DNA from 2 places in the Mesorhizobium sp. M0587 genome. Region 1 is predicted to be linked to the other one. Evidence: predicted binding sites of a transcription regulator. Region 1 holds the regulator's gene; the other holds the start of a gene.

Region 1 (6,889 bases):
CAGCCACTCGACCATATCGGCGATTTCCTCCGACCTCATCGGCGAAGGCATCCTGACCGAGGGCAAGCCGAGCGAGACGGGCTCGCTGAAACGCGGGCGCCCACAGGTCGGCCTCGGCCTCAACCCGGAGGCGGCGGCGGTGATGACCGTGGTGCTGTCGCTGAACTTCCTGTCCGTCGCCGTCATCGACTATGCCGGCCAGGTGATCGCCGAGGAGCAGCGCCGGCTGGACACGCTGACCATGGCGCGCGGGGCGCTGATCGGCGAATGCGTCGCCATCGTGCGGCGCCGGATCGAGGACCCCGACCTCGACGTCCGGCGCGTCGCCCGCATCGCGCTGGCGATCCAGGGCATCACCGACACCGATGCGCGGTCCATGCTGTGGTCGCCGATCACGCCGCAGACCGATATCGCCTTCGCCGACATACTCGAGGCCGAGTTCGGCATTCCCGCCACCACGGAGAATGACTGCAACATGATGGCGGTGGCGCTGCGCTGGCGCGATCCCCAGCGCTATCGCGACGACTTCATAGCCATCCTGCTTTCCCACGGCATCGGCATGGGCCTGGTGCTGAAAGGCGAACTGTTCACCGGCACCCATTCCTCGGGCGGCGAGTTCGGCCACATGATCCATTGGCCGGGCGGCGCCCTCTGCCGCTGCGGACGGCGCGGCTGCGTCGAGGCCTATGCCGGCAATTATGCGATCTGGCGCAATGCGAGGCAGCTTGGCGAGGACACCGAACCGGTCGACGTCAGCGACGCCGACATGCGTACGCTGGCGGCTTCGGCGCGCGAAAAAGACGGACCGGAGCGCGAGGCCTATCGCAAGGCCGGCGAGGCGCTCGGCTATGGCCTCGGCAGCCTGTTCGCGCTGATCGACCCGGCGCCTGTCGCCATGGTCGGCGTCAGCGCCGCCGCCTTCGACCTGATCGAGCCGGCACTGCGCGAGGCCATCGCCCAGACCGCCGGCGGCCAGCACTCGGAATCGATTTCCTTCGACACCGAGCCCAACGAACTGCCGCTGATCAGGGAAGGTTGCGCCATGCGCGCGCTGACCTTCGTCGACCAGGAGATTTTCGCGCCTGGCGTGCAGGCGAGAACTGGCACTGGAAAGAACGTAGCCTGAGTGGCGTCCGCCGTCGATGCCGCAGACCATCGTCGACTTTGGATATTGCCGAAGTCGTCCCAATGTCGTCATCCTAGGGCGGAGCAAGGAGCGCAGCGACGCGGCGCAGACCCGAGGATCCTGCGACCGTAGTCGTGGAGTGCAGGGGAGCAGAATTCTGCATCGTGGCAGCACTCCGAAGTCGCGGCATGGATCCTCGGGTCTGCGCTGCGTCGCTACGCTCCTTGCTACGCCCGTGGATGACGAAGTGACTGCCGTTTTCGGCTAGTCGCAAAACCTCCGAGACCCGCCTTCGGAAGCCCAATCTGACGGAACTTCCGCGCCAAAGACCTAATCTTCCCTGATCGCGTAGCCGGCGCCGCGAATGGTGCGGATGACATCGGGCATGCGGCCATTGTTGACCGCCTTGCGCAGCCGGCCGACATGCACGTCCACCGTGCGTTCGTCGATGTAGATCGTCTCGCCCCAGACATTGTCGAGCAGTTGGCTGCGCGAGAACACGCGGCCGGGATGGCGCATCATGAATTCGAGCAGGCGGAATTCGGTCGGCCCGAGCCGGATCTCGCTTTTCTTGCGATAGACCCGGTGCGATTCGCGGTCGAGCACGATGTCGCCGACCTTGAGCACGCTGGACAGCACCTCCGGCTTGGCGCGGCGCAGCAGCGCCTTGACCCGGGCCATGAATTCCGGCGTCGAGAACGGCTTGACCAGATAGTCGTCGGCCCCGGTGGAAAGGCCGCGCACGCGGTCGCTTTCCTCGCCGCGCGCCGTCAGCATGATGATCGGCAATCGCTCGGTCTCGGCGCGCATTCGCAGGCGCCGGCAGAGTTCGATGCCGGAAACCGCCGGCACCATCCAGTCGAGCACCAGAAGGTCCGGCACGTTTTCCTGCAGCCGGATCTCGGCTTCGTCGCCGCGCGTCACCACCTCGACCTGGTAACCCTCGGATTCCAGATTGTAGCGGAGCAGCACGCCTAACGGCTCCTCGTCCTCCACCACCATGATGCGCGGCGCGATCATCGCCCGGTCACCCCGCCGTCAGGCCGCCGGCGCCGACATCGCCGTTTCGTCCTGCTTCGGGCGATTGGCGGGCAGTTGCGTACCGGTCAGGACATAATAGGCATTTTCGGCGATGTTGGTCACATGGTCGCCGATGCGTTCCAGATTCTTGGCGCAGAACAACAGATGCGTGCAAGCGGTGATGTTGCGCGGATCTTCCATCATGTAGGTCAGCAGTTCGCGGAACACCGAGGTGTATTTGACGTCGATGCGCTCGTCGTTGGCCCGCAGCGTCGTCAGCGCGGCGGCATCGCGCGCCGCATATTCCTCGATCACGCCCTGCACCTGGATCAGCACCAACTGCGCCATCGCGTCGATGGAATGCGACAGGTCGCGCGGCGTGGCGGCGAGGCCGACCGTGCCGACGCGCTTGGCGATGTTCTTGGCAAGATCGCCGATGCGTTCGAGGTCGCCGGCCATGCGGATCGAGCCGACGACGTGACGCAGGTCGTCGGCCATCGGTTGACGCTTGGCGATCAGCGTGATGGCGCGGTCGTCGAGCTCGCGCTGGCGCGCATCCATGATCGCGTCATCGGAGACGACGCGTTGCGCGAGAGCGTTGTCGGTGTTCAGCAGCGCTTTGGTGGCGCCGCCGACCATCGAACTGGCGAGGTCGCCCATGTCGCTGATCAGCCTGCTGATCTGCCCTAGATCCTCGTCGAAGGCTGCGACTGTGTGTTCGGCCATGACCTTGTCCTCGTGTCTGTAAATTCGCCCGGACTGCTCAACCGAACCGGCCGGTGATATAGTCCTGGGTGCGCTTGTCGTCGGGAGTGGTGAACATCTTGTCGGTAGCGCCCTCCTCGACCAGATAGCCGAGATGGAACATCGCCGTGCGCTGCGACACACGCGCTGCCTGCTGCATCGAGTGGGTGACGATGACGATCGTGTAGTTCTGGCGCAATTCGTCGATAAGTTCCTCGACGCGCGCGGTGGCGATCGGGTCAAGCGCCGAGCAGGGCTCGTCCATAAGGATCACCTCTGGCGAAACCGCGATGGCGCGCGCAATGCACAGGCGCTGTTGCTGGCCGCCGGAAAGACCGGTGCCCGGCTCTTGCAGGCGATCCTTCACCTCGTTCCAGATCGCCGCCTTTTTCAGGCTCGATTCGACAATCTGGTCCATGTCGGCCTTGCCCTTGGCCAAGCCGTGGATGCGTGGACCGTAAGCGACGTTCTCGTATATCGACTTCGGGAACGGATTGGGCTTCTGGAACACCATGCCGACGCGAGCTCTGAGTTCGACGACGTCGATGTTTTTGTCGTAGATGTCCTCGTCGTCCAACGTGATCCTGCCGGTTACCCGCGCCGAGTCTATGGTGTCGTTCATGCGGTTGAGGCAACGCAGGAAGGTGGATTTGCCGCAGCCGGAGGGGCCGATCAGCGCCGTCACCTGGTTCTGGCGGACGTCGAGATTGACGTCGAACAGCGCCTGCTTCTCGCCGTAGAACACGCCGACCTTGTCGCCGCGCATCTTGATCACTTCGTTCGACTTGGCGCTCATCTTGTCGCCCACCGCGTTTTCGAGGGACTGTTCGGTCATGATGTTCATACCAGATGCCTTCTTTTACCAGCGCCGTTCGAAGCGGCGCCGCAGCACGATCGCTGTGATGTTCATGGCCATGAGGAAGACGAGCAGGATGATGATGGCACCCGACATGCGCTCGACGAAGGCGCGCTCGGCCTCGTTGGCCCACATGTAGATCTGCACCGGCAGCGCCGTGGCCGGATCGAAAGGCGTCTTCGGATAGTCGGCGACGAAGGCGACCATGCCGATCAGCAGCAGCGGCGCGGTTTCGCCGAGCGCCCGCGCCAGGCCGATGATGGTGCCGGTGAGGATGCCGGGGGCGGCAAGCGGCAGGATGTGCTGAAACACCATCTGCATCTTGGACGCGCCAAGGCCGAGCGCCGCCGAGCGGATCGATGGCGGCACGGCGGCCAAAGCGGCCCGCGTGGCTATGATGATCGTCGGCAGCGTCATCAGCGTCAACACCAGGCCGCCGACGAAAGCGGCCGAGCGCGGCATGCCGAGGAAATTGATGAACACAGCGAGTCCAAGCAGGCCGAAGACGATCGACGGCACCGCCGCCAGATTGTTGATGTTGACTTCGATCAGGTCGGTGAGACGGTTCTTTTTGGCGAATTCCTCAAGATAGATCGAAGCCGCGACGCCGATCGGCAGCGCCAAGAGCAGCACGATCACCATCATGTAGAACGAGCCTATGATCGCCACGCCCATGCCCGAGGTTTCCGGGCGGCTGGAGGCGCCATAGGAGAACAAACCGGTGTTGAAATGCTCGGCCATCAAGCCCTCGGCCTTGAGCTTGTTCATCCACGCAATCTGCTGGTCCGACACCTTGCGGCGCGCTTCGTCGACACCGAGATCGATCTGGCCTTTGAAGGCGGAGTCGAGATTGGCGGCGGCGAGGATATCGACGTTCCGCGTCGTGCCGATGACCGACGGGTCGGCGGCGACGATGTCGCGCAGCTGGACGCGGGCACCCTCCGACAGGAACCCCTTGAGCTTCATGACCATCGGCTTGTTGGCGGGATCGATGCCGAGCTTGGCGATCAGCGCGTTGTCCGCAAGCTTGGGATAGTTTGCCTTGATCAGCACGCTCGAATCGGTGGCGCGCTTATTGGAGGGATCGATCACCTTCTCGTCGAAGCTGATCGGCAGCGTCACCGTCGTCTGCCAGAAGGCGGTGTAGCCCTTGGAGACGATGGTGACGAGCATGATGGCGAGGAACGCCAGGCCGACCGAGATCGCCAGCACGCCATAGATGCGGAAGCGGCGTTCCGCTGCGTAGCGGGCCTTCAGACCGATGTCGCGGCGCGGATGAGCTGCCGCCGGGACCACAGAACCCATGGGGATGTCGGTCATTCGTACTGCTCCCGGTATTTGCGCACGATGTAGAGCGCGACGATGTTCATCACCAGCGTCAGCGCGAACAGCGTAAGGCCGAGCGCAAAGGCGACCAGCGTCTGCGGCGAGTTGAACTCGAGGTCGCCGGTCAGCTGGTTGACGATCTTGACGGTGATGGTGGTCATCGCCTCGAATGGGTTGATGGTGAGATTGGCGGCAACGCCGGCGGCCAGCACGACGATCATCGTCTCGCCGATAGCACGCGAAGCGGTCAGCAAGATGGCGCCGACGATGCCCGGAAGTGCGGCCGGAAGGATCACCCGCTTGATCGTCTCGGAGCGCGTCGCCCCGAGGCCGAGCGAGCCGTCGCGCATGGCGCGCGGCACCGCGGTGATGATGTCGTCGGACAGCGAGGACACGACCGGGATCAACATGACGCCCATGACCAGGCCGGCGGTGAAGATACTCTGGCCCTGGATGAAGGGGGAGCCGCCGGTCAGCGCTGCCGAGAGATCGCGCAGGAATGGTCCAAGCGTGACCACGGCGAAGATGCCGTAGACGATGGTCGGGATGCCGGCGAGCAGTTCAAGCGCCGGCTTTACCACTGAGCGGACCTTGGGCGTTGCGTATTCGGCCATATAGACCGCGGACATCAGCCCGACCGGCACTGCCACCAGCAGCGCGACGGCAGCGATGTAGAGCGTGCCGGCCAGAAGCGGGATCAGGCCGAATTGGCCCTGGTTTCCGCCCGAACCCGCTGCGGCAAAGCGCGGGTCCCATACGGTGCCGAAGAAGAAGCTCATCGGCGACACGCTTTCGAAGAACTGGATCGTCTGGAACAGCATCGAAAGCACGATGCCGACCGTGGTCAGAATGGCGATGGTCGAGGCGGCGAGCAGCCCCCACAGCATCAGTCTCTCCACATTGTTCCTGGCGCGCGCCCGCGGCGCGATCTGCCTCAGCGCATAGAAGGCGCCGGCAATCGACAAAGCCAGGATTACGGCCGCACCGAACAGTCCAAGCCTGTCCTGGACCTTGTTCGCCTCGATGGCGATCGGGATCATGTAGTCCTGGGTGTCTGTCGCGAGCGCCACGCCCTTGGCGGCAAGCAGCGGCTGCAGTTCGGCAAAGCTTGCGGGCAAAACGGTGTTGCCATCGAGCTTGCGCAAGCCCTTGGACAGGCTCTTCACCAGGCTGACATCAAGTGCCTCGCTGGCAACCTTGCTGTCGGCGGTGCGCTCGGGCAGGACGGCGTGAATGTGCCGGTCGAGATAGAATGAAGAGCCGACGTTCCAGACGGCAAGCAGCAGAAGGGCGGGAAGGACGGCGAGCAGGAAGGCCCACCAACCGTGGTAATGGGCGCGCGAGTGCGGCTTCACGGTGCCATTGTCATGCGCCGCGGCGCGCTGGCGGCCGAGCAGGAAGGCGACCACGCCGATGGCGATCACAATGGCGAGTACGAGCAAGGACGACATGGACCGACCCCCGGGGAAATATAGTCGCCAGGCCTATCGCGGCAGGCGACAAGACCAGGGCGCGGACGTGGCCCGCGCCCTGGTCTGGAAGATTGATTACATCGATTTTCCGGTGGTGAACGCATCGCGCTGGGCCTGACGCTCGGCGTCCGGAGCAGCCACCAGGCCGTATTCGGCAAGCGGGCCTTCCGGGCCGACCATCTGGTCGTCGAGGAAGAATTCGACATATTCCTTCAGGCCCGGGACGACGCCGAGATGCGCCTTCTTCACGTAGAAGAACAGCGGGCGCGAAACCGGATACTTGCCGCTGGCGATCGTCTCGGTCGAAGGCACGATGCCTTCCACGGTGGCGACCTTCAGCTTGTC
Region 2 (6,889 bases), on a different contig from region 1:
CTTCGCGTCGCTACGCCCAAGGATGACGAGATCAGGAAGCTACGTCGGGTCCTCGCGGTGCAGATCGTGGATCGAGACGCCCTCGGCATTGGTCGGCAGCGTCAGCCACTGGCGATGGCGCAAGGTGCGCTGCGTGTCCTCCAAGCCCATCTCCCAATGCTCGCGCATCGAGGTACCGGAGAATTCGTAATCCTTGGCGTGACCTTCATAGCCTTTGTGCTGGTAGATGAGGTGCACGATGTTGACGATGCCGGCATCCGAATAGTCCGCGATCAAGGCTTCCTCGGCCGGCGTCAGCTGTTCCTTCGGCACGCGCTTCAGCGCATCGAGCAGGCGCATCTTAAGGCCATGGATGCGTTTGAAATTGTCGGTGTTCTGGCGCGTGCGGCTGGAATACATGATGTCCTTGTGGCGGGACAGCACGTCCGGCATGCTGCGCGGCAACACCCCGCGCGCGCTGAACAGGTCGACCTGGAATACCAGCGATGAACGGTCTTCTTCCTGATCGAGCAGATATTGCAGCGGCGTGTTGGAGACGATGCCGCCGTCCCAGTAATATTCGCCCTCGATGCGGACCGGCGGGAAAGCCGGTGGCAGCGCGCCGCTGGCCATGATGTGCTCCGGACCGATGCGCACCTTCTCGGTGTCGAAATAGACGAAGTTGCCGGTCCGCACATTGACCGCGCCGACGCTCAGCCGCTTCTTGCCGTCGTTCAGCACATCGAAGTCGATCAGGCTCTCCAGCGTGTCCTTCAACTCGGCGGTATCGTAGAAGCTGGTGGCACCCGCGGCGCCGGGCTGTTCGAACCAGGGATTGGGGTTGCGCGGCTTGAAGAAGCCGGGCTGGCCCATGGCCATCGTCATCCACGAGGAGGTGCGATTGCGGATGTCGCGGTAGATGTCGCCTTCGGGCGTATAGGACCAGATCTTGCGGCCCGAGATCGTCTGCCAGAACTGTTCGAGCCGCTGCAGGCGGCGGCTCGATTCATTGCCGGCGATGATCGAGGCGTTGATGGCGCCGATCGACACGCCAGACAGCCATGTCGGTTCGCAGCCGGCATCGGCCAACGCCTGATAGACCCCGGCCTGGTAGGCGCCCAGCGCGCCGCCGCCCTGGAAAACCAGGGCGATACGGTCATACTGCGCCGAGATTTCCTCGATGGTGGCGGTCGCCTCCCTCTTGCGATCAAGCACGGGTTTTCTCCAACTGGCTTGTGCTGGTCCCCGGTCGGGCGCGGTCAGCAAGATAGTCATGGACGACCTCGCCCAGCCCAAGTGTCAGATCGGCGGTGAAGTGGATGGCGGACACGATGTCGAGCACTGGCAGCCGCGCCACGTCGGCCATGACATGGGGCCTGAGATCGAGCGCGGCCGGCGCTGTCCAGGCTTCCTTCAGCGTCACATCGGTCAGGTAATAGCGCACCAGTTCGCAAATGCGTGGACTTCCGTCGACATGCGGAATGATCTTGATCAGGAAGTTGGGGGCGGCGAGCGAGGCGAGCACGGAATGGTGGTCGGCCTCGCGATGCTTGTAGCCCATCGTGCCGGTGGCGCACAGAACGCTGCCATAGTGCAGCGTGCCCACCACCACTTCGCCCTCATGCACGATCTTGGGGCTGGCGAGCTTTTTTGGAAAACCCCAGAGTTCGCGGCCGCCGGCGATGGGCGCGTCGTCGTCGAGATACATTGAATGGACATAGGCGCCGTGCTGGCCCTTGTAGCGCACGGGAATGACCTGGCCGGTCTCGGTGTAGTCGCCGAAGCCGGTGGAATCAGGCATGCGGATGAATTCGTACTTGACCAGCGGTTCGTCGATCTCCAGCGGCGCCGGCACGACCGCCTCGAGCGCCTCGCGTGTCGTGCGATAGGTGATGATGATGTATTCTCGGTCGAAGAAACGATAGGGGCCCGGCGGGAAAGACGGGTTGGTGAGCGGCATCGCATAGGCACGCTTCACGACATCGGCGATTTCCAAGCTGCACCCCCAAGGCTCTTTCAGGCAAAATTACTCAGGAAGGACCGCGCGAATGCGCAATCGATTATGTCGCACGGCACCATGACACTGCCGTGTCAGCCCTGATGACCACGGCGGCGACGGCCCGTGCCGGCACGGTCGTCCGGCTGTAATCGCATCGACATATGGCTCTGGCATTGTCATGCTGCGACGCACAAATATATCGTCACCTTCCCTCCCATTTCTCGAGAGATCGCCATGGCTTCCCTGTCTTCGAAAAACGCCCTCGTCACCGGCTCGACCAGCGGTATCGGCCTGGCCATTGCCCGGGCCTTTGCAGCCGAAGGGGCCAACGTCACCATCAACGGTCTTGGCGATCCGGCGGCAATCGAGCAGGAGCGTGCCGGTATCGAGAAGGATTTCGGCGTCAAGTGCCGTTACTCCGATGCCAACGTGATGGACGGCGCGGCGGTCAGCGCCATGGTGCACGAGGCAGAAGCCGCGTTCGGCAGTCTCGATATCCTGGTCAACAATGCCGGCATCCAGCATGTCGCGCCGATCGAGGAATTCCCTGACGACAAGTGGGAAGCCATCATCCGCATCAACCTGCTGGCCGCCTTCTACGCCATCAAGGCGGCGCTGCCGGGCATGAAGGCGCGCAAATGGGGCCGCATCATCAATACGGCTTCCGCGCACGCGCTGGTCGCCTCGCCGTTCAAGTCCGCCTATGTCGCGGCCAAGCACGGCATATCAGGCCTGACCAAGACCGTGGCGCTGGAGGCCGCGCTTGACGGCGTCACCGTCAACGCGATCGCGCCGGGCTATGTCTGGACGCCGCTGGTCGAAAAGCAGATCCCCGACACGATGAAGGCGCGCGGCATGACCGAAGAGCAGGTCAAGCACGATGTGATGCTGGCGGCCCAGCCGACCAAGGAATTCGTCACCGTTGAGGAGCTTGCCGCACTCGCGCTCTTCCTGTGCTCGGATTCGGCCAGGCAGATCACCGGCACGACCTTGCCGATGGACGGCGGCTGGACGGCGCAGTAGAGGATTGGCTGGGGTGATCGGTTTGCCGGCTGGTGCCGACGAGCGCCAGCAGGAAAACATTGCGTCACGGCCATGAAAATCATCCAGCTATCCGATCCGCATCTGATGACGCCGGGCGGTCTTCTGTACGGCTCGGATCCCCTGGCAAGACTGGAAGCCTGCCTTGCCGATATCGGCAAGAACCATGCCGATGCCGATCTGGTGGTGATATCAGGTGATCTCACCAATGACGGCGAGCGTGCCGCGTACGCAGCGCTGAGGGAAAAATTGACGGGGTTCGGTCCGCCCTGGCGGCTGATGCTCGGCAACCATGACGACCGGGCGCTTTTCCTCGAGATGTTCCCGGAAGCGGCTGCTGAGCGCGGTTTCGTGCAGAGCGTGGTCGACGGCAGCGAGGGCCGCCTTGTCCTGCTCGACACGCTGGACAGCGGGCATGTCGAAGGCAGGCTGTGCGAGGCGCGTCTCGAATGGCTGGATGAAAGGCTGCAAGAGGCGCAGGACCGGTCGGTCCTCCTGTTCATGCACCACCCGCCGTTCCGGATACACATGCCGGCGCTCGACGAGGTCAGGCTGGCCGACGCCGATGCCTTCTATGAGATACTCCGCCGTCACGGCAATGTCCGTCACATCTTCGCCGGACATGTCCATCGGCTGATCGCCGGCAGCTGGCGCGGCATTCCCGTCAGCACGCTGCGCAGCACCAATCACCAGAGCGCGCTCGATTTTTCGGACAGCTGGAGCCTGGGGCACGAGCCGCCCGCCTATGCCGTGATCCTGATCGATGCGGATGGAGTGATCGTCCATTTCCAGGATTTTCCAATCGGCGCGGCCGGTGACTGATCGGGTTGCGCAGTTTCTCCGTTCCGAAGAAGGTCGACGGTCGTGATAAGGTGCCTGTCGCGGCCGGTGGCTGTCTGTCCCGCACCGCGGCTGCCGTTGCCCACTTTTGGCCCGCGCCAGGGCCTCCGCGAAAGTGCGCTAAAAGCACCCGGATTTGGACATTAGTCTTGACAGAAATACAGATGTTCAATACCCGTCAAGCAATTGAACAGCCTGCAAAGTGGGAGGAATGAGCGCTATGGCTTCCAATGTTTCGCTGACGGGTCTTGCCCGCGATCTTGAGGAACGTGCCAAGTCGGGCAAGCCTATCCGCATCGGGTTGATAGGCTCCGGCGAGATGGGAACCGATATCGTCACCCGCGTCGCCCATATGTCCGGCATCGAGATCGGCGCCATCTCCGAACTGAACCTGCCCGCAGCCACCAGGGCGGTGGATATCGCCTTCCAGGAGACCGGACATGCGCGCGAGGTGTCGAACGCTTCCGCGATGACGGCGGCGATGGAGGCCGGCAAGATTGCGGTCACCAACGATTCCAGCCTGGTCATCAACAATGACCTGATCGACGTCGTCATCGATGCAACCGGCGTTCCCGCCGTCGGCGCCGAGATCGGCTTGCGCGCCATGGAGCACGGCAAGCATCTGGTGATGATGAACGTCGAGGCCGACGTCACCATCGGCGCCTATCTGAAGAGCGAGGCCGACCGGCTCGGCGTCACCTATTCGCTGGGTGCGGGCGACGAGCCATCCTCCTGCATGGAACTGATTGAATTCGTCTCGGCGATGGGCCATCCGATCGTCGCCGCGGGCAAGGGCAAGAACAATCCACTCAACATCGATGCCACGCCACCCGCCTATGAGGAGGAAGCCCAGCGCCGGCACATGAATGTGCGCATGCTGGTCGAATTCGTCGACGGCTCCAAGACCATGGTCGAGATGGCTGCGATCGCCAACGCCACCGGTCTTGTCCCCGACAAGGCGGGCATGCACGGCCCGGCGGCGACGCTCGGCGAACTCTCGAAAGTCCTCGTGCCGCAGAAGGACGGCGGCGTGCTGTCGAGGGTCGGCGTCGTCGACTATTCGATCGGCAAGGGTGTCGCGCCGGGTGTCTTCGTCGTCGCCGACATGTCGCATCCGCGCATCTCGGAGCGCATGGAAGATTTGAAGATGGGCAAGGGTCCGTACTTCACCTTCCATCGTCCCTATCATTTGACGTCGCTGGAAGTGCCGCTGACATGCGCCCGCGTCGTGCTCTACGGCAAGGCCGACATGGTGCCGCTGGCCAAGCCCGTGGCCGAAGTCTGCGCCGTGGCCAAGAAGGATATGAAGCCCGGCGAGAAGCTCGATGCGATCGGCGAATATTGCTACCGCGCCTGGATCATGACGGCGCCGGAAGCGCATGCCGCCAAGGCCATTCCCTGCGGCCTGCTGCAAGGCGGCTCGGTGACCGCGCCGATCAGGAAGGGCGAGCTCATCACCTATGCCAACGCGGCGCCTGCGCCGGGATCCAAGATTGCCGAACTGCGCGCCCGCCAGGACAAACTCGTCTACGGTACCGTGGGAGCCTGACCATGGCCGCAGCCAGCAAAGCCGTCGCGGACAGTCGCGCCAACCTGCCCTTCGTCTATCGCCAGTACAGCGCCGAGCAGCTCAGAGAGGTGCTCCACAAGATGTACCTCATCCGCCGCTTCGAAGAGGGCGCGGAGGAGTGCTACACGCGCGGCCTCATCCACGGCACCATGCATCTGTCGATCGGCCAGGAAGCCAGCGCCATGGGCATCTGCATGCCGCTCGGCGAGGATGACCAGATCACCTCGACACATCGTGGCCATGGCCACTGCATCGCCAAGGGCGCCGAGGTCAAGCGCATGTTCGCCGAGTTCTTCGGCAAGACAACCGGCTATTGCAAGGGCCGCGGCGGTTCGATGCACATCGCCGATGTCGGCAAGGGCAATCTCGGCGCCAACGGCATCGTCGGCGGCGGCATTCCGATTGCGGTCGGGGCGGCACTCTCCGCCAAGATGATGAAGACTGGCAAGGTCGTCGTCTCGTTCTTCGGTGACGGCGCCAACAATGAAGGCGCTTTCCACGAGGCGCTGAACATGGCGGCGGTCTGGAAGCTGCCGGTGATCTTCGTTTGCGAGAACAACGGCTACGGCATGTCGACATCGACGGCCCGCTCGACCGCGGTCAAGAACATCGCCGATCGCGCCGCCGCCTATTCGATGCCCGGCGTCGTCGTCAACGGCAACATTTTTTCGGAGGTCGCCGAGGCCTCCTACAAGGCTATCGAACGTGCGCGCGCGGGCGAGGGACCGACGCTGATCGAATCCAAGACCTATCGCCATCGCGGTCATTCCAAGAGCGACCGCAACCGCTATCGCACCAAGGAAGAGATCGAGGATTGGATGTCGAACCGCGATCCGATCACCCTGTTCGAAAGCGAGCTGCGCGAATTCGGCTTCGTCGACGACAAGGGCATCGAAGCCATTCGCGAAGCCGTGGCGCAGGAGATCGCCGACGGTATCGAATTCGCCAAGGCGAGCCCGTCACCGGACGTTCGCGACACTGGAAATTATGTCTACACGGAGCAGGCGTGATGGACGCGATGGTGCGTGAACTGAGCTACGCCCAGGCGATCCAGGAAGCCATGGCGATCGCCATGGACATGGATGAGCGCGTTTTCCTGATGGGTGAGGATATCGGCGTCTATGGCGGTGCCTTCCAGGTGACCGGCGATCTGGTCGAGCGCTACGGCAGCGATCGGGTTATGGACACCCCGATCTCGGAGCTGGGCGGTGCGGGCGTCGCCGTGGGTGCTGCCCTCACCGGCATGCGGCCGATCTTCGAGTTCCAGTTTTCCGATTTTGCGACGCTGGCCATGGAGCAGATCGTCAACCAGGCGGCGAAGATGCGCTTCATGCTGGGCGGCGAGGTTTCGGTTCCCGTGGTGATGCGCTTTCCGGCCGGCTCCGGCACCGGGGCCGCGGCCCAGCACAGCCAAAGCCTGGAGGCCTGGCTTGGCCATGTGCCCGGCCTGAAAGTCATCC

What was found. The regulator PhoB, encoded in region 1, activates phosphate uptake and scavenging genes when phosphate is short. The targets are predictions, from matches to a motif close to TGTCATNNANCTGTCAT.
Region 2: NKI49_RS32725 (acetoacetate decarboxylase) is a predicted target of PhoB. The motif match lies at 2,112-2,128, and genes of this name have one in related genera.

What each region holds. Positions count from the first base shown of each region.
Region 1 is NZ_JAMYQP010000035.1:6,156-13,044, forward strand. It holds gene NKI49_RS25570 (ROK family protein) at 1-1,126, shown strand, start outside; gene phoB (phosphate regulon transcriptional regulator PhoB) at 1,457-2,146, opposite strand; gene phoU (phosphate signaling complex protein PhoU) at 2,165-2,872, opposite strand; gene pstB (phosphate ABC transporter ATP-binding protein PstB) at 2,910-3,734, opposite strand; gene pstA (phosphate ABC transporter permease PstA) at 3,750-5,066, opposite strand; gene pstC (phosphate ABC transporter permease subunit PstC) at 5,063-6,523, opposite strand; gene NKI49_RS25600 (substrate-binding domain-containing protein) at 6,620-6,889, opposite strand, start outside.
Region 2 is NZ_JAMYQP010000079.1:1,464-8,352, forward strand. It holds gene NKI49_RS32720 (patatin-like phospholipase family protein) at 40-1,194, opposite strand; gene NKI49_RS32725 (acetoacetate decarboxylase) at 1,187-1,975, opposite strand; gene NKI49_RS32730 (3-hydroxybutyrate dehydrogenase) at 2,213-3,001, shown strand; gene NKI49_RS32735 (phosphodiesterase) at 3,074-3,841, shown strand; gene NKI49_RS32740 (NAD(P)H-dependent oxidoreductase) at 4,080-5,408, shown strand; gene NKI49_RS32745 (thiamine pyrophosphate-dependent dehydrogenase E1 component subunit alpha) at 5,411-6,439, shown strand; gene NKI49_RS32750 (alpha-ketoacid dehydrogenase subunit beta) at 6,439-6,889, shown strand, end outside.